4 regions of the Azospirillum sp. UENF 312511 genome follow, and region 1 is predicted to be linked to each of the others. Evidence: riboswitches for the same ligand, from Rfam matches in the RefSeq annotation. Region 1 holds a riboswitch; each other region holds the start of a gene.

What was found. Region 1 has a riboswitch for thiamine pyrophosphate ahead of thiO (glycine oxidase ThiO). Riboswitches for the same ligand answer to the same signal wherever they lie in the genome.
Region 2: another riboswitch for thiamine pyrophosphate. It lies ahead of thiC (phosphomethylpyrimidine synthase ThiC); the one in region 1 lies ahead of thiO (glycine oxidase ThiO).
Region 3: another riboswitch for thiamine pyrophosphate. It lies ahead of ACWPN7_RS13040 (ABC transporter substrate-binding protein); the one in region 1 lies ahead of thiO (glycine oxidase ThiO).
Region 4: another riboswitch for thiamine pyrophosphate. It lies ahead of ACWPN7_RS00840 (LuxE/PaaK family acyltransferase); the one in region 1 lies ahead of thiO (glycine oxidase ThiO).

The regions. Positions count from the first base shown of each region.
Region 1 covers NZ_JBSNCG010000002.1:396,321-400,546, reverse strand. Annotated here, with positions in the region: gene ACWPN7_RS10230 (thiazole synthase) at 43-813, opposite strand; gene thiS (sulfur carrier protein ThiS) at 860-1,069, opposite strand; gene thiO (glycine oxidase ThiO) at 1,066-2,235, opposite strand; TPP riboswitch at 2,227-2,330, opposite strand; gene mgtE (magnesium transporter) at 2,377-3,816, opposite strand; gene ACWPN7_RS10210 (STAS domain-containing protein) at 4,114-4,226, shown strand, end outside.
Region 2 covers NZ_JBSNCG010000003.1:84,533-88,758, forward strand. Annotated here, with positions in the region: gene thiC (phosphomethylpyrimidine synthase ThiC) at 1-1,758, opposite strand, end outside; TPP riboswitch at 1,875-1,987, opposite strand; gene ACWPN7_RS11725 (hypothetical protein) at 2,192-2,380, shown strand; gene oxlT (oxalate/formate MFS antiporter) at 2,452-3,714, opposite strand; gene ACWPN7_RS11735 (MFS transporter) at 4,168-4,226, opposite strand, start outside.
Region 3 covers NZ_JBSNCG010000003.1:351,172-355,397, reverse strand. Annotated here, with positions in the region: gene ACWPN7_RS13055 (phytoene desaturase family protein) at 1-333, opposite strand, end outside; gene ACWPN7_RS13050 (DMT family transporter) at 564-1,460, shown strand; gene ACWPN7_RS13045 (STAS domain-containing protein) at 1,465-1,842, opposite strand; TPP riboswitch at 2,004-2,101, shown strand; gene ACWPN7_RS13040 (ABC transporter substrate-binding protein) at 2,171-3,325, shown strand; gene ACWPN7_RS13035 (branched-chain amino acid ABC transporter permease) at 3,333-4,217, shown strand.
Region 4 covers NZ_JBSNCG010000001.1:170,002-174,227, reverse strand. Annotated here, with positions in the region: gene ACWPN7_RS00850 (acetylornithine deacetylase/succinyl-diaminopimelate desuccinylase family protein) at 1-1,007, shown strand, start outside; gene ACWPN7_RS00845 (class I SAM-dependent methyltransferase) at 1,053-1,628, shown strand; TPP riboswitch at 1,861-1,990, shown strand; gene ACWPN7_RS00840 (LuxE/PaaK family acyltransferase) at 2,067-3,158, shown strand; gene ACWPN7_RS00835 (acyl-CoA reductase) at 3,143-4,226, shown strand, end outside.

The DNA of each region.
Region 1 (4,226 bases):
TCTCTCTGATTGTGTTCGGGCGGCCCTTACCCTGCGCCAGCCTTACGTTCCGATCAAGCCGAGCTGCGGGCTCGACGCCTCCGCGAAGGCCCGTTTCGGCATGCGCCCGGCCAGACGGGCCGCCCGCCCCGCCGCCACCGCGTCGCGCATCGCCGCCGCCATGCGCACCGGATCGCGCGCCTTCGACACCGCAGTGTTCAGCAGGACGGCGGCGCAGCCCAGCTCCATCGCCAGCGCGGCGTCCGACGCCGTGCCGATTCCGGCGTCCAGGACCACCGGCACCGGGCTGCGCGCGCAGATCGTCTCGATGGCGTGCGGGTTGCGGATGCCCAACCCCGAGCCGATGAAGGCGCCCAGCGGCATCACCGCCGCAGCACCCAGATCGGCGAGCTTGCGGCAGGTCACCGGATCGTCGTTGCAGTAGGGCAGAACGGTGAAGCCATCGGCCACCAGCTCCTCCGTCGCGCGCAGCAGCTCCTCGACGTCGGGGTAGAGCAGCTCGCGGTCGCCGATGACCTCCAGCTTGATCCAGTCCACATCCAGCGCCTCGCGGGCGAGCTGCGCAGTCAGCACCGCCTCCTTGGCGGTCAGGCAGCCGGCGGTGTTGGGCAGCAGTCCGGCGCGGTCCCCGATGACGTCGACGAGGCTTTCCGAATAGCCGTCCAGGCTGATGCGGCGGATGGCCAGAGTGACCAGTTCGCTGCCGCTGGCCGCCAGCGCGTCAAGCATGACCTGCTGGTTCGGATAGCCAGCGGTGCCGAGAAACAGGCGCGAGCGGAACTCACGGCCCGCTATGGTGAGCGTGTCGTTCATGGGTGTTTCCTTGAATGTCGGACCCGCGCTCCGGCGGGTGAGAATTTCAGCCGCCCTGCACGGGGCGGATGATCTCCAGGGCGTCGCCCGCGGACAGCGGCGTCTCGTCCCAGCGGCGGGACGGCAGGACGGCGCCGTTGAGGGCGACCGCGACCCCGCGGGTGCCCGCGGCGATTCCCCGCCCGGCCAGCAGGGCGGCGACGGTGGGGGCGGCGAGATCCTCCTCCCGCCCGTTGACGCGGATGCGCGCGCTCATGCCGCGGCTCCTCTGGGCTGGGCGAAGCGGTCGAGCGCGAAGGGGCGGATCACCGGATCAGCCTCCCCGGTCAGGATCAGCCGCGCGATCGAATCCGCGGTGACCGGGGTCAGCAGGATGCCGTTGCGGTGGTGCCCGGTGGCGTAGACCAGCCCCTCCACCTCCGAGAGGCCGAGGATCGGGGCGTCGTCGCGGGTGCCGGGGCGGAAACCGGCCCACGCCTCTTCGATGGGCAGTTCGGCGATACCCGGTAGGGCACGCCACGCCCCTTCCAGCAGGGCGAACTGGCCCCCCGCGGTCAGCCGGTCGTCGAATCCGCGCTCCTCCGTCGTGGCGCCGACCAACAGCCGCCCGTCCAGCCGCGGGATCAGGTAGGTGCCGGGGGTCCACACCACATGGCGCAGCAGCGGCAGGCGGGCGTCCATGCGCAGGCAGAGCATCTGCCCCTTCACCGGACGCACGGGCGGACGCACCGCCGGGGACAGCCCGTCTATCCAGCCCGACCACGCCCCGGCGGCCAGGACCACATGGTCGGCCTCGACCAGCCGGTCACCAACCTGGACGCCAACGGCGCGACCACCACGGACCTCGATGCGGCCGATCTCTGCATACTCGTGCACCACGGCACCAGCCCGCAAAGCAGCGGCGTGCAGGGCGGCGGCGACCTTGCGGTTGTCCACCTGATGGTCGCCGGCGCAGAAGAGCGCGCCGGCCACGCCCGGCTGGAGGTAGGGCTCGCGCCGCCGCACCTCCGCCCCGCTCAACCACTCGACCGGCAGGCCGAGCTTGGTCTGGAAATCGTGCAGGAAGCGCACCTTGGCGGCGTCGTCGGCGTTCAGCGCGATGACCATGGTGCCTTCGTCGCGCAGGTCCACCGCCATGCCGGAGGCGGCCTCCAGCTCCGCCGCGAAGGCGGGCCACAGGTTCTGCGAGGCGCGGGTCAGCGGCAGAAGGCTCTCTTCGCCGGGTTCGGTCTCCACGCAGGCGGCGAGCATGCCGCCCGCGGCGTGGCTGGCGCCCCGGCCGGCAGCGCCACGGTCGAAGACCTCCACCCGGCAGCCGGCGGCGGCCAGCCTCCAGGCGATGGACAGGCCGATCACCCCAGCGCCGACCACGGCGACGGTGGGCTTTGCGGAATCGGAATGAAATAAGGGCGCGGATACCATGCGGCGGCTCCCTTCGCTGGCATTATCCAGACAGGTTCGATGGGTGTGATCTCAGCCGCGCGAGCGCATCCCGCACGGCACCCCAGCCAATGCGCGGATCATCCGGAAGAGAGCCGCCTTTGGCAAGCCCCTTTTCGTTGGTCACAACAACAAAAGCGACGCCAGCCCCAGGAAGGACAGGAATCCGATGACGTCGGTCATGGTGGTCAGGAAGACCGAACTCGCCACCGCCGGATCGACGCCCAGCCGGTCCAGCCCGATGGGAATCAGCACCCCGCACAGCCCGGCGACGAACAGGTTGATGACCATGGCGCAGCCGATCACGAGGCCGATCATCGGCTCGAACCACGTCGCGGCGATGGCCCCCACCAGCGTGGCGAAGACGGCGCCGTTGAGCAGCCCGACCAGAACCTCCTTGCCCACCACGCGGGGCGCGTTGGAGGACGACAACTCGCGCGTCGCCAGGGCGCGCACCGCCACGGTCAGGGTCTGGGTCCCGGCGTTGCCGCCCATCGAGGCGGTGATCGGCATCAGCACCGCCAGCGCCACGATCTGCTCGATGGTCGCCTCGAACAGCGAGATGACGCCCGCCGCCGCGAAGGCGGTGAACAGGTTCAGCCCCAGCCAGGAAATGCGCGAGCGCGAGGTTTCCAGAACCGAGCGGTAGATGGAGGTGTCGCCGACGCCGCCCAGCTTGCCGATGTCGTCCTCGGCCTCCTCGTCGATGATGTGGACCACGTCGTCGACGGTGATGACGCCGATCAGCCGCCCGCCAGCGTCCACCACGGGGGCGGAGACCAGGGCGTATTGGCGGAACAGGTTCGCCACCTCCTCCTGGTCCATGGTGGCGGGGATGGTGTCCACCTCCCCCGTCACCAGATCGGCGATGCGGACCGACCGCTTCTGGCGCAGCAGGCGCGACAGCGGCACCGCCCCGACCACCCGGTGCATCGGATCGACGACGAAGATGTCGTAGAAATCCTCCGGCAGCTCGTCGGTGGCGGCGCGGACATAGTCAATGGTCTTGCCCACCGTCCAGAACTGCGGCACCGCCACCAGATCGCGCTGCATCAGGCGGCCGGCGGTGTACTCGTCGTAGGTCAGGTTCTCCTGGACCAGCGCGCGGTCGGCGGCCGGCAGATTCTCCAAAACCTCGCGCCGGGTGTCCTCGTCCAGATCCTCGATGACGTCGACGGCGTCGTCGGTGTCCAGCTCCGCGACGGCGGCGGCCAGTTCCTTCGGCTCGAACAGCTCGACGATCTCCTCGCGGAGATCTGGGTTGAGGTAGCTCAGCACCTCGCCGTCGAAGTCGGGGCGCAGGACGCCGATCAGCGACTCCCGGTCATCGTGGCCCAGCTGCTCGATCAGGTCGGCGATGTCGGCGGGATGAAGCGTGTCCAGCTCGGCCCGCAGCTCGTCGCGCCGTCCGGCGTGCAGCCGTTCGACGACCTCCTCGACGAACTCGGGCTCCACACCATAGGCGCGCTCCTCCTCGCCGTCCTCGCGGGGCGGGTCGGGGCGTTCGGCCGGGTGCGGCACATCGTCCTGGATACGATCCGGTTCCTGGCGGTCGGTGTGCATGGCGGCACCCTCCCTTCACGATGGCAATGCGGCGTGACGGCATGGTCCTGCGATCGGCCGACCATGGCGCACCGGCGTTTGCGGGTTGGTGGGGAGCCCTTGCGGGTTCCCGCCGGGGCGCCCACCGAATATAGGTGTGCCGCCCTTTTGTCCAGCCCGGCGGGCCGGCTCGGGACCTCCAGCCCTGCGCGCAATTGCTTGCGTAGGCTTCACAATTCGTGCACCCATAATGCGCGCGGGGCTTTTCACCTCGCGCAGCCCGAGAAGAACCGACACCACCGGCCAGCGGATGTGACGATGGAGTACGCCTACACCGACATCGACGGTCAGGAGGGGATCATGCTGTCGGGGCGTTTCACCTACGACGACAGCCGCAAGTTCCACGACCTGCTGGCGGACTGGGACATCGG
Region 2 (4,226 bases), on a different contig from region 1:
GGCGTACTCCCGCACCTCCTGCGTGATCTTCATCGAGCAGAACTTCGGCCCGCACATCGAACAGAAATGCGCGACCTTCGCCCCCTCCGCCGGAAGGGTCTGGTCGTGGAAGCGCTCTGCCGTCTCGGGGTCCAGCGACAGATGGAACTGGTCGCGCCAGCGGAACTCGAAGCGGGCGCGCGACAGGGCGTCGTCGCGTTCCTGGGCGCCGGGATGGCCCTTGGCGAGGTCGGCGGCGTGGGCGGCGATCTTGTAGGTGACCACGCCCACCTTGACGTCGTCGCGGTCCGGCAGCCCCAGATGCTCCTTGGGCGTGACATAGCAGAGCATCGCCGTGCCGAACCAGCCGATCATGGCGGCTCCGATGGCGCTGGTGATGTGGTCGTAGCCCGGCGCGATGTCGGTGGTCAGCGGCCCGAGCGTGTAGAAGGGCGCCTCGCCGCACAGCGCCAGCTGCTTGTCGACGTTGGCCTTGATCTTGTGCATGGGCACATGGCCCGGCCCCTCGATCATCACCTGCACGTCGTGCTTCCAGGCGATCTTGGTCAGTTCGCCCAGCGTCTCCAGCTCGGCGAACTGGGCGGCGTCGTTGGCGTCGGCGATGGAGCCGGGGCGCAGCCCGTCACCCAGCGAGAAGGCGACGTCGTACGCCTTCATGATCTCGCAGATCTCCTCGAACCGCTCGTAGAGGAAGCTCTCGCGGTGGTGGGACAGGCACCATTTCGCCATGATCGAGCCGCCGCGCGACACGATGCCCGTGGTGCGCTTGGCGGTCAGCGGGATGTGCGCCAGACGGATGCCGGCGTGGATGGTGAAATAGTCCACCCCCTGCTCCGCCTGCTCGATCAGCGTGTCGCGGAAGATCTCCCAGGTCAGGTCCTCGGCCTTGCCGCCGACCTTCTCCAGCGCCTGGTAGATCGGCACGGTGCCGATCGGAACAGGGCTGTTGCGCAGGATCCATTCGCGGGTGGTGTGGATGTTGCGGCCGGTGGACAGGTCCATCACGGTGTCGGCGCCCCAGCGGATCGACCAGACCATCTTGTCGACCTCCTCCCCCACCGAGGACGCGACGGCGGAGTTGCCGATGTTCGCGTTGATCTTGGTGAGGAAGTTGCGGCCGATGATCATCGGCTCCGATTCGGGGTGGTTGATGTTGGACGGGATGATCGCCCGCCCGCGCGCCACCTCGTCGCGGACGAACTCCGGGGTCACATGGTCGGGGATGGAGGCGCCGAAGTCGTCACCATCCCGCGCCGCCGCCTCGGCCAGCCGCTGGCGGCCCAGATTCTCGCGAACGGCGATGTATTCCATCTCCGGCGTGACGATGCCGGCTCGGGCATAGGCCATCTGCGTGACCGCCCGGCCCGGCTTGCCGCGCAGCGGACGGCGCCCGGCGCGGTCGAAGACGGGCACGGCGCGCGTCTCGCCGACGCGCAGCCCGTCGTCCTCCGGACGGACCTCGCGGCCCTCATAGGCCTCGACGTCGCCGCGGGCCTCGATCCAGGAGCGGCGCAGTTCGGCCAAGCCGCGGCGGATGTCGGTCTGCACGGCGGGATCGCTGTAGGGGCCGGAGGTGTCGTAGACGCGCACCGGTGGCTCGCCGCCGCCGACATGGATGTCGCGCATCGCCACGCGCAGGTCGGGGAAGCGCTCCCCGGCCACATGGACCTTGCTGGACGACGGCAGCGGGCCGGTCGTCACCGAGAAATGGTCGGACGGCGCGGCCTTCTGGGAAGCGGGGGGAAGAGTGTCGGGCATCTGCTGTGGATCTCCATCGCACATAGGATCGTTGGAGACCCGGGTGTGACGGAGCGGCAGAACGGACGACCGGAGCGGTCCCCATGGAGGGGTGCGCAATGGGGATGCGCGTGACCATGGCCCGTTTGTTCCTGTCCCTACGCCGGTACGACCCGGATCAGGTTCAAAGGGTTCGGCGCCTTACGGCATCATCTCAGCCCCGTGCTATGGGGCTCCCCTTGGAACGTCGCCATGCTGAACCATCCGCCCCACCCACGTCAACGCTATTCAAGGCGCGATTCACGGCGAATCCCACCCGATCAATACAATTGGCGCGATTCTGGTATCCATTATCTGGTATACAAAATCCTATTGCGCAGCCTGAGCCGGCCCCCTATGCTGCATCACAACAACAAGAAGCAACGCCCCCTCCCGAGTGCCCGGAGCCTGTCCCATGCTCGAATCCCAGATGATCGCCTTCGTCGCCCTGGCCGGCCTGATGGGCCACGGCCTGACTTTGCTGATGCGGGAGGACGACGAGTGGACTTCCGATCCGCAGGACGAGCAACCGGACGGCCTCTGGTCGTCGGACCGCTTCAACCAGTCCGGCGAGGGCCACAACCGTCCCTTCTTCCTGGAATGAAAGAAGGCCGCCGCGCGGGGTGCGCGCGGCGGCCGTCATTCGAGACAAGAAACTGAAACTTCGCGGGCCAATCAGTGGCCGGGCTGCACCGCCAGCCCACCCGCACCCTGCTGGGCGGCGAGTTCGGCGTTGCGGGCGTGGTGCTTGCGCAGCATGGGCCGCAGGATCGCGATGGCGCAGAAGGCCGCGATGAGGTCCATGGTGGCGCAGATGTAGAGCACGGTCGCCCAGGTGCCGGTGGCTTCCATCAGCAGGTTGCCCAGCGGGACCAGCAGGGCCGCGACGCCCTTGGCGCAGTACAGCACGCCGTAGATCTTCGCCGCATGCTTGGTGCCGAAGGTGTCCGCCGAGGTGGCGCTGAACAGGCTGTACACTTCGCCCCAGGCCAGGAACACCAGACCCGACAGGATCAGGAACATGATCGGGTCGTGGCCGAAGCGGCTGAGCATCAGGATGCCGAGGCCTTCAAAGGTGAAGGCGATGAACATGGTCGCTTCACGGCCGATGTGGTCGGAGACGAAGCCGAACAGCGGACGGGAGATGCCGTTCATCACGCGGTCGAGCATCAGCGCGAAGGGCAGAGCCGCCATGGTGATGCCGAACAGGCTGATCGGGGCTTCCTTCACGCCCAGATCGTGGGCGATCACGCCGAGCTGGGCCACCGCCATCAGACCGCCCGAGACGGTGCAGATGAACATGACCATCATGACCCAGAAGACCGGCGTCTGCAGCGCTTCCTTGAGCGTATAGTCGCGGCGGGACTGCAGGACCTTGGTCGAGGCCTTCACCTGATCCTTCTGCGGGGCGCGCAGGAAGTAGGCGGCGATGAGGATGATCGTGCCCTGCAGCAGGCCGAACCAGAAGAAGGTCGCCTGATAGCCCGAGGAGTGGATCATGTTGGCGATCGGCAGGATCGTCACGGCCGAGCCGGCGCCGTAGCCGCCCGCGGTCAGGCCGACGGCAAGGCCGCGCTTGTCCGGGAACCACTTCAACGCGCTGTTGACGCAGGTGGCGTAGACGCAGCCGACGCCGATGCCGCCGATGGCCGAACCGACATAGAGCATGCCGAGCGAGCCGGCGTAGCTGTCGATGATCCAGGAGAGGCCGGTCATCACGCCGCCGAAGGCGACGATGGCGCGGGGGCCGTAACGGTCGATGAAGTAGCCTTCGATGGGGGTCAGCCAGGTCTGGACGACGACGAAGACGGTGAAGGCGGTCTGGATCGAAGCGCGGGTCCAGCCATGGGTGGCCTGGATTTCCGGCACGAAGAGCGTCCAGGCGTACTGGATGTTGGCCGCGGCGACCATGCAGACGATGCCGACGACGATCTGCATCCAGCGCGCGCCTTCGGAGATGGGCGCCTGCGAGCCGCCGGAACTGTTAAAAGCTGGCCTCTGGGATTCTGTCGATCCAACCATCATTCCCTCCCGTGGGATTGCGACGCTTTGATACCGGGCATGAGGGTCCCCTTGGGCGGGCGAGCGGCGTCCGAGCGAGCGTCCGCATCGCCGCGTCATGGGCGGCCTTGTTCCGTGCCGATGTGAGTCATGGTTCAATGATGAGCTGGAGAGCCGGTCACGCCGTCCCTGCGTTCGTGGCGCTCCAGATACGGCATATGGTATGCCAGAGACATGATTGTTGGCAACACGAACTTTTGGCGTGTTGCCCTTTTCATCCAAAAATTTTTCGGGCTTTCGAAAGCCGGACAATCGAGAGGGTTGGCCCCGCCCTGAGGACGGGACCCGATGGTGCTCAGTGCGGTCGCGGAAAGGAGAGGACGAGCGGCCTCAGGCAGCCGCGGAGGCAGCGCGGGACGAGGCGGTGACAGCGAGCGCCGCTATGGCCG
Region 3 (4,226 bases), on a different contig from region 1:
GAAGATGAAACGCCCGACCGTCCCGTCGCGCAGCCGGACCTTGCGCTCCCAGGAGGAGCAATAGCCGCCCGGGCGGTCGTGCGCTTCCAGGACGGTGACGCGGACCCCTGCCTCCGCCAGCAGGGCCGCCGCGGTCAGCCCGCCGATGCCGGCGCCCACCACGACGACACCGTCCTTTTGCCCAAGGACGGCGGGCGCGGGCCAGGGGTGGGGCTCGCGCTCGGCCAGACGGCGGGCAAGGATCGGGGCAATGACCCGCTCCGGCAGGAAACGGCAGGCGGCGGCTTTCACCTTGGTGGCGAGTGTGGCGGTGAGCGAGGCTACGGTCGGCATGGCGGACCCTTGCGGTGGTGACGCCCGCCAGACTGTCCGAGGCACCGGACGGGGCCAGCGCCGATCCGCGAAAGGCCGGGGCCGCTTCGCCAAACGCCCGAACGTCGATTCACGAAGCGTGAAACGCCGGTGCTTTCTCTGGGCAATGTGGCCTCCGGGCGATGTGGCGCGGGCCAGACCTGCGGTTGCGGCATTGGGCAGCATCCGGGCTGCTCATATACTGTGCAATCATGACCCAAGCCGCCGCTCTTCCCGCCGCTGCCGCCAGCGACGACACCCGCCGTGCCATCGGCTGCTTCGTGCTGGCCATCTTCCTGTTCGCGGGCATGGACACGCTCATCAAATACTTGAGCAGCGGCTATCCGGTGGCGCAGCTCATGTTCGCGCGGTCGGTGGTGGCGGTGGTGCTGGTCGGCGGCATCTCGGTGGCGCGCAGCGGGTGGGGCGGGATGCGCACACGGCGCCCGGTCGCCCACGTCTTCCGTTCGCTGGCCGGGCTGCTGTCGATGGGCTGCTTCTTCTACGCCTTCAAGCATCTGCCGCTGGCCGAGGTCTATGTGCTGAGCTTCGCCGGGCCGCTGTTCATCACGGCGCTGTCCATGCCGCTGCTCGGCGAGCCGGTGGGCTGGCGGCGTTGGGCGGCGGTGCTGGTCGGCTTCGGTGGCGTGGTGGTGATGGCCCGCCCGGAGGCCGACGCGCCGCTCCTGCCGATTTTCGTCGGTGTGGCCGCAGCCTTCTTCTACGCGCTGGCGATGATCGCGGTGCGCGGCCTGTCGCGGACGGAAAGCAACACGGCCATCGTCGTCTATCTGCTGCTGACCACCACGGTGGTAAGCGGCGTGGCGGCGATCCCCGACTGGGTGCAGCCGGGCGGCTTCGACCTGGGGCTGATGCTTCTGGTCGGCACGCTGGGCGGCGCGGCGCAGGTGCTGATGACCCAGGCCTTCCGCCTGGGCCGCGCCGCGGTGGTGGCGCCCTTCGAATACACGGGGATGATCTGGGCGACCCTGCTCGGCTTCCTGGTCTTCGGCGACGTGCCGACCCCCACGGTGCTGGCCGGTGCCGGGATCATCATCGCCAGCGGGCTCTACATCCTCTATCGGGAAACGCTGCGCCGCGGCGACTGACGGGTCAGGCGGCGGCGGGAAGCGCCAGCCCGCCGTCAATGATGCGCGGGGAGTCCGTCAGGGCGACGATCCGGCTGCGTTCCAGCACGCGCCGGATCCGCGGCGGGTGATTTTCGAAGGCGATGGCGCCGCCGTGGTCGAGCACCGCATTGCGGAGCGCCAGCAAAATGCCGATGCCGCAGGAATCGAGGAACTCCACCCGCCCCAGATCGACGCACAGGGTCACTGCCCGCGCGTCCGCGACGCGGCGGAGCAGCGGCGTCAGGCCGGGCAGGGCGGCGTGGTCGATCCGCCCCGACAGGACGGTGCGCAGCCCGCGTCCGCCCTGCGCCGTGGCGAAGGGGTGCAGGGTGACGGTGCTGTGCGACGGGGTGGGCCGCATGCTTCGTGACGACTTTCCGGTTGGGGCAACGGTCCGGCGCGGGCCGGGGGCGGCGGAAGGAACCACGGGAAGCGCGACTCTCCGGTGTCTGTTGCGTTGCGAAATTGTGAAAAGGCGCCGGGCCGCCGCTTGACAGCCGCGCGCCGGGCTCACACTGTGCACACGAACGGCTGGGGTGCCTGCCGCAAGGCGGGCTGAGACCACACCCATCGAACCTGATCTGGGTCATGCCAGCGAAGGGAGCCAAGCGTTCGAGGCTGTGCCGCCGCTACACCCCTGGCCTCCTCGTCCTCGCGCGGTTCTTCGCCGGGCAGGAGGAGACACATCCATGCGGCGCTTCCTTTCCATCCTCTCGGCAACGGTCTTTACGGCGGCCTTTTCGTCGTCGCTCCTGCCCGGCGCGGCGCGGGCGGGCGAGGCCTCGGTCCCCGTGCTGGTGCCGTTGACCGGCTTCCTGTCGCTGGAGGGGACGAGCCAGCGCAACGGCGCCGTCCTGGCGCTGAAGGACGCGCCCGCGGGTGTCGCGGTGCGGTCGGAGGTGATCGACACCGGCACCTCGCCGGAGGCTGCGGTCACGGCGCTGGAGCGCGCGGCAGGCGGCAAGGTCACGGCGGTGGCGGCCAGCATGCTGGGCACGCAGATGCTGGCGATGCTGCCGCTGGCCCAGGATTACGGCATTCCGCTGGTCACGGTCTCCGGCACGGCGAGCATCACCGAGCAGGGCAACCCCTGGGTCTTCCGCTTCTTCCCCGGCGACGCCGTGACCAAGGAGGCCCACGCCCGGTACGTGACGGAGGAGTTGGGCAAGAAGCGCCCGGCGGTGATCTACCAGACGACGGCCTACGGGCAGAGCGGCAAGGCCCATCTGGAGCAGGCCTTCAAGAAGCTCGGCGTCGAGCCGGTGTTCGAGGAGGGGGTGGACCCTGCCGCCAAGGATCTGCTGGCGGTCCTGACAAAGGCGCTGGCCGCCAAGCCCGACGTGCTGGTGCTGCACCTGCATTCCGGCCCGACCGCCCTGTTCATCCGGCAGGCGGCAGCCAACGGGGTGGCGGTGCCGATCGTCGCCGGCTCCGCCATGCACCAGCCGAGCACCGCGGCGCTTCTGGAGCCGGCCGAGCTGAAGGGCGTCTGCGCCGAGACGGCGGCCTCGCCGATCTCCGGCGGCAACCCAGAGGTGGAGGCCTTCACCGCCGCCTACCGCGCCGCCTTCAACGCGGAGCCGGACGCCTTCGCGCTCGGCCAGTATGACGGCATCCGCATGGTGCTGGCGGCTGTGCAGGGCGGCGCGGACAGCGCGGAGGCGGTGCGCAAGACTTTGTCCGGCGGGACCCACCAGGGCCTCGCCATGACCTACCGGTCGGACGGCAAGGGCAACATGGCGCATTCCGCGGTGATCGTTTGCTACGACGGCGCCTCACGGGTGCCGGCGATCGCCAAGCGCTACGACAACCTGACCGGTGTGGTGACCGGCGCGGTGAAGTGAGCGGGCCTTGATCACCCTGCAGCTTCTCGTCAACGGCCTCGCCCTGGGCGCGGCCTACGCGCTGGTCGCGCTGGGCTTCGTGCTGGTGCTGAACGCCACCGCGGCGGTGAATTTCGCGCAGGGCGATCTCGTGATGGCCGGCGGGCTGCTCGGCGTGGCGCTGGCGCCGCATCTGCCGGGGTATCTGCCGCTGCCCGGGCTGCTCCTGCTGCCGGTGGTGCTGGTGCTGATGGCCGGGCTGGGGCTGCTGCTGGCGGCTGCGGCCTATCTGCCGCTGCGGCGCCGCCCACCGGTGGCGGTCTTCATCAGCACGATCGCGGCGGGCATCATCCTGCAGAACGGCGCCTCCGCCCTGTTCGGGCCGGAACCGCGGGCGGCCCCGCCGCTGCTGAGCGGGGGGACGCTCGACCTCGGTGGCTTGGTGGTGGCGGAGCAGTCGCTGGCGATCATCGCCGTTGCCGCTCTGCTCATCGCCGGGCAGCAATGGCTGTTCGGGCGGACCCAGCTCGGCCGGCGCCTGCGCGCCACGGCCCAGGACCCGGAGATGGCGCGGGCCTGCGGCGTGCCGGTGACGGCGATGATCCTGATCACCTTCGCGCTCGGCACCGCCTTCGCCGGGGCGGCGGGGCTGCTGCTTGCCAACCGCTACTTCGTCACGCCGACGGCGGGCGGCGACCTGATCCTCAAGGCCTACATTGCCGTGACCATCGGCGGCTGGGGCTCGGTCCCCGGGGCGGTGGCCGGCGCGCTGCTGATCGCGCTGTTCGAGGTGGGGGTGTCGTCGGTGCTGTCCTATCCGGTGGCGCTGGGGCTGCTCTACGCCACGCTGCTGGTCATCCTGGTGGCCCGTCCACAGGGGCTGTTCGGGGAGGCGGCGCGGCGCCGTGCGTAAGGGCGTGTG
Region 4 (4,226 bases), on a different contig from region 1:
TCAACGGCCACATCGACGTGGTGCCCGCCGGCCAAGGCTGGACGGTCGATCCCTTCGATGGCGTCGTGAAGGATGGGCGCGTCTACGGCCGTGGCGCCTGCGACATGAAGGGCGGGATCGCCGCCTCCATCATCGCCGTTGAAGCGATATTGGAGGCGGGCATCCCCTTCCCCGGTGCCCTGGAAATCTCCGGCACGGTGGACGAGGAGTCCGGCGGCTACGGCGGGGTCGGGCATCTTGCCACGCTCGGTTACTTCTCCCGCCCGCGGGTCGATCACGTCATCATTCCGGAGCCGCTGAACGTGGACCGCGTGTGCATCGGCCACCGCGGCGTCTGGTGGGCGGAGATCGAGACGAAGGGCCGCGTCGCCCACGGCTCCATGCCCTTCCTCGGCAACTGCGCGGTGCGCCACATGGGCGCCGTGCTGCACCGGATCGAGACGGAGCTGATTCCCCGGCTGGCCGCCAAGCGCACGACCATGCCGGTGGTCCCGGAAGGGGCGCGGCAGTCCACCCTGAACATCAACGCCATCCACGGCGGCCAGCCGGAGGATCATGGCGGCCTGCCCAGCCCGATGGTGCCCGACCGCTGCCGCATGGTCATCGACCGCCGCTATTTGATCGAGGAGGACCCGGAGGAGGTGCGGGCGGAGATCGTCGGCATTCTGGAGGGTCTGCGCCGCGAGCGCCCCGGCTTCGACTACGAGCTGCGCGAGGTGCTGGCCTTCCTGCCCACCTTGACCGACGCCGACGCGCCGGTGGTGCGGGCGGTGGGGGCGGCCATCGAGACGGTGCTGGGCCGCCCAGCGGCGCAGGTGGTGTCCCCCGGCACCTACGACCAGAAGCACATCGCGCGGGTCGGGCATCTGAAGGACTGCATCGCCTACGGCCCCGGCATCCTCGACCTCGCCCACCAGCCGGACGAGTATGTGGACATCGACGACATGGTCCATTCCGCGCAGGTGATGGCGATGGCCGCCCTGTCGCTGTTGCGGCGGGAGGTGTAGGGTCGCGTTCGTGGCAACAACAACGGCTGGCGGGAAGCGCGCGCGATGTCGAACCTCAAGCTCAACCTTGGCTGCGGCGACACGCGGCTTGCCGGTTACGTGAACGTGGACAAGTACGGCACCTTTGGGCCGGACATCGTGGCCGACCTGGAGGTCGTGCCCTGGCCGTTCGAGGAGAGCAGCGTCGCCGACGTCCAGCTCATCCACGCGCTGGAGCATATGGGCCAGACGACCGAGGGCTTCCTGAACATCATGAAGGAGCTGTACCGCGTCTGCCGCCACGGCGCGCGGATCACCATCAAGGTGCCGCACCCGCGCAGCGAGGGCTATCTCGGCGACCCGACCCACGTCCGCCCGATCACGCCCAACGTGCTGAGCCTGTTCTCGATGGAGGAGAACCGGAAATTCATCGAGCGCGGCTGGCCCAACACCCGGCTGGCCATGCATCTGAACGTCGATTTCCGTACGCTGTCGATCACCTACGCCCCGACTCCGCGCTGGCACCACAAGCTGGCGTCCGGAGAAGTCACGAACCAGGAGGTGATGGAGGCGATGGAGAGCCAGAACAACGTCATCGACGAGATCGCCATGGTCTTGGAGGTGGTGAAGGCCGCCGCCTGAACCCGACCTCCCTGAACCAGGGCAATCGCATTTGACTTTCATAGCCCTCTCCCCCTGGGGAGAGGGTGGCCCGTAGGGCCGGTGAGGGGGTTGCGCAAGGCGGTTCGTCCGGCACAAGCGCAACCCCCTCACCCTAACCCTCTCCCCGGAGGGGAGAGGGGATTTCAAATGCGATCACCCTACCCTCGAACCCGACCTCCTTGACGGGCGGGGGCCGGTCCCTTAGCTTGCAAAGTGTTCCCTGGGGGGCCTCGCTAGGAGGCTGAGACTCCGCCGGTCCGGCGCTTTCATCCGGACAACGCGGTGACCCATCGAACCTGATCCGGGTCATACCGGCGTAGGGACGGGACTGAAGGGCGGCACGGCGTACCCCCATTCCATCCAGACACCGCTTGTCCCGGCAACAGTTTGTTGGCGCTGCAAAAGGTGTGTCCGGACGTGACCGAAGCCCGACTTGTCGAAGAGCTGCTGGCCTTCATCGCCGCCGGAGAGGCGGACGAAGAGGCGTTCAACCGCATGGCGCTGGCCGTCTTCGCCCACCAGTTCGAGACCAACGCCCCCTACCGCCGCTTCGCCACCCAGCGGGCGCGCACCCTGCGCACGGTGAAGAGCTGGCGCGACGTGCCCGCCGTGCCGATCAGCGCCTTCAAGGACCTGACGCTGAGCGGACGCCCGCCGGAGGAGTGCCCGCACGTCTTCATGACCAGCGGCACCACCAAGGGCGTGCGCGGCAAGAGCCACCATCCGACGCTGGCGGTCTACGACCGCTCGATGACCGTCAATTTCCGCCGCCGCTTCATGGGTGACTTTGAACGGCTGCGCATGGGCATCCTGTTCCCGACCGAGCAGGCGATGCCCAACTCCTCGCTCGCCCATTATCTGGCGCTGGCGAAAAGCGAATTCGGGACCGCGGAGAGCCGCTATTTCGTCTCCGACGCCGGGCTGGACGTGGACGGGGCCATCGACGCGCTGTCCCGCGCCGAGGCGACCGGTGAACCCTACGCCCTGCTGGGGGCGAGCTTCAGCGTCGTGCATCTGATGGACGCGCTGGCCGAGCGGGGGCGGAGCTTCGCCCTGCCGGCGGGCAGCCGCATCCTCGACACCGGCGGCTTCAAGGGCCAGTCGCGCGAGATGGCGGCGGAGGAGTTCTACGGCCGCCTGTCCGCCACCTTCGGCGTGCCGCGCCGGCTGTGCATCAACATGTACGGCATGACCGAGCTGAGCACCCAGTTCTACGACGACGGCAACGAGGCCTGCCCGTCGGTGAAGTCCGGCCCGCACTGGATCCGCAGCCGGGTCATCAACCCGCTGACCGGGCAGGAGGTGCCGCACGGCAGCGTCGGCGTTCTGGTCCATCACGATCTGGCCCATTTCAACTGCGCCTCGGCCATCCTGACCGAGGATGCGGGGGTGGAGGTGGACGGCGGCTTCCAGCTTCTCGGCCGGGCGGACGGGGCGGATGCCAAGGGCTGCTCCATGGCGGTCGAGGACTTCCTCAAAGCGGCGCGGGCCCCATGGCCGTTGGCTTGATGGAGCGCGCCGGGCATCTGCCGGGGTTGTCCGCCGACGCGGTGGACTGGCGGACGCTGACCTTCCGGCGCGGTGCCGAGACGCTCGACGTGGCGGTGCCGGTGCTGAGCGAGGCACAGGTCGCTGAATTGGCAACGCGGGTGCGGACGAACGCGCGGACCTATCTGAGACACCGCACCGTCGCGGAAATCGCCGCCACCATCGACCGCGCCGTCGCCCGGCTGCTCAACCGCGACAATCCCTGGCGGCAGAAGGCGGAACGTCTGCTGCCGCTGGTCACCGGCTACGACGCCGAGATGGTCCGGCTGGGTCTGACCGGCTATCTGAAAACCTTCCGCGGGCCGGAGCTGCGGAAGTTCATCACCGAGGATTTCGCCAACCCGGCGGTGCTCGACGATTTCCAGCCGATGCCCAAGGGCGGCTTCGCCCACGCCTTCGGGCCGGAACTGCTGCTGCATGTCTGGGCGGGCAACGTGCCGGGCCTGCCGCTGTGGAGCCTGATCTCCGGCCTGCTGGTCAAGGCCGGCACGGTCGGCAAGCTGCCGAGCGCCGAGCCGCTGTTCGCCGGCTGGTTCGCGCAGATCCTGGCGGAGATCGACCCGGAGCTGGCCGACTGCATCGCCATCGTCTGGTGGAAGGGCGGCGACGAAGCGGCGGAGCGCGCGTGGCTGGGCCGCGCCGACACGGTGGTCGCCTATGGCGGCAACGACGCGCTGGAGGCCATCCGGGCGCGGGTGCCGATCACCGCGCGCTTCCTGCCCTACGGCCACAAGATCAGCTTCGGCATGGTCGCCCGCTCCGCGCTCGACGCCGGGAAGGCGGGGGCGGTGGCGCGGCAGGCGGCCTACGACGTGGCGCGCTACGACCAGCAGGGCTGCTACTCGCCCCAGACTTTTTTCGTGGAGCGCGGCGGGCGGGTGTCGCCGCGCGAATTCGCCGGCTATCTGGCGCACGAGCTGGACGCGCTGGGCAGCAAGTTCCCGCGCCGTCCCCTGTCGATGGGCGAGGCGGGCAGCGTCGCGTCCTGGCGCAACGCGGAGGAGACGAAGGGCTTTGCCGACGCCAGCC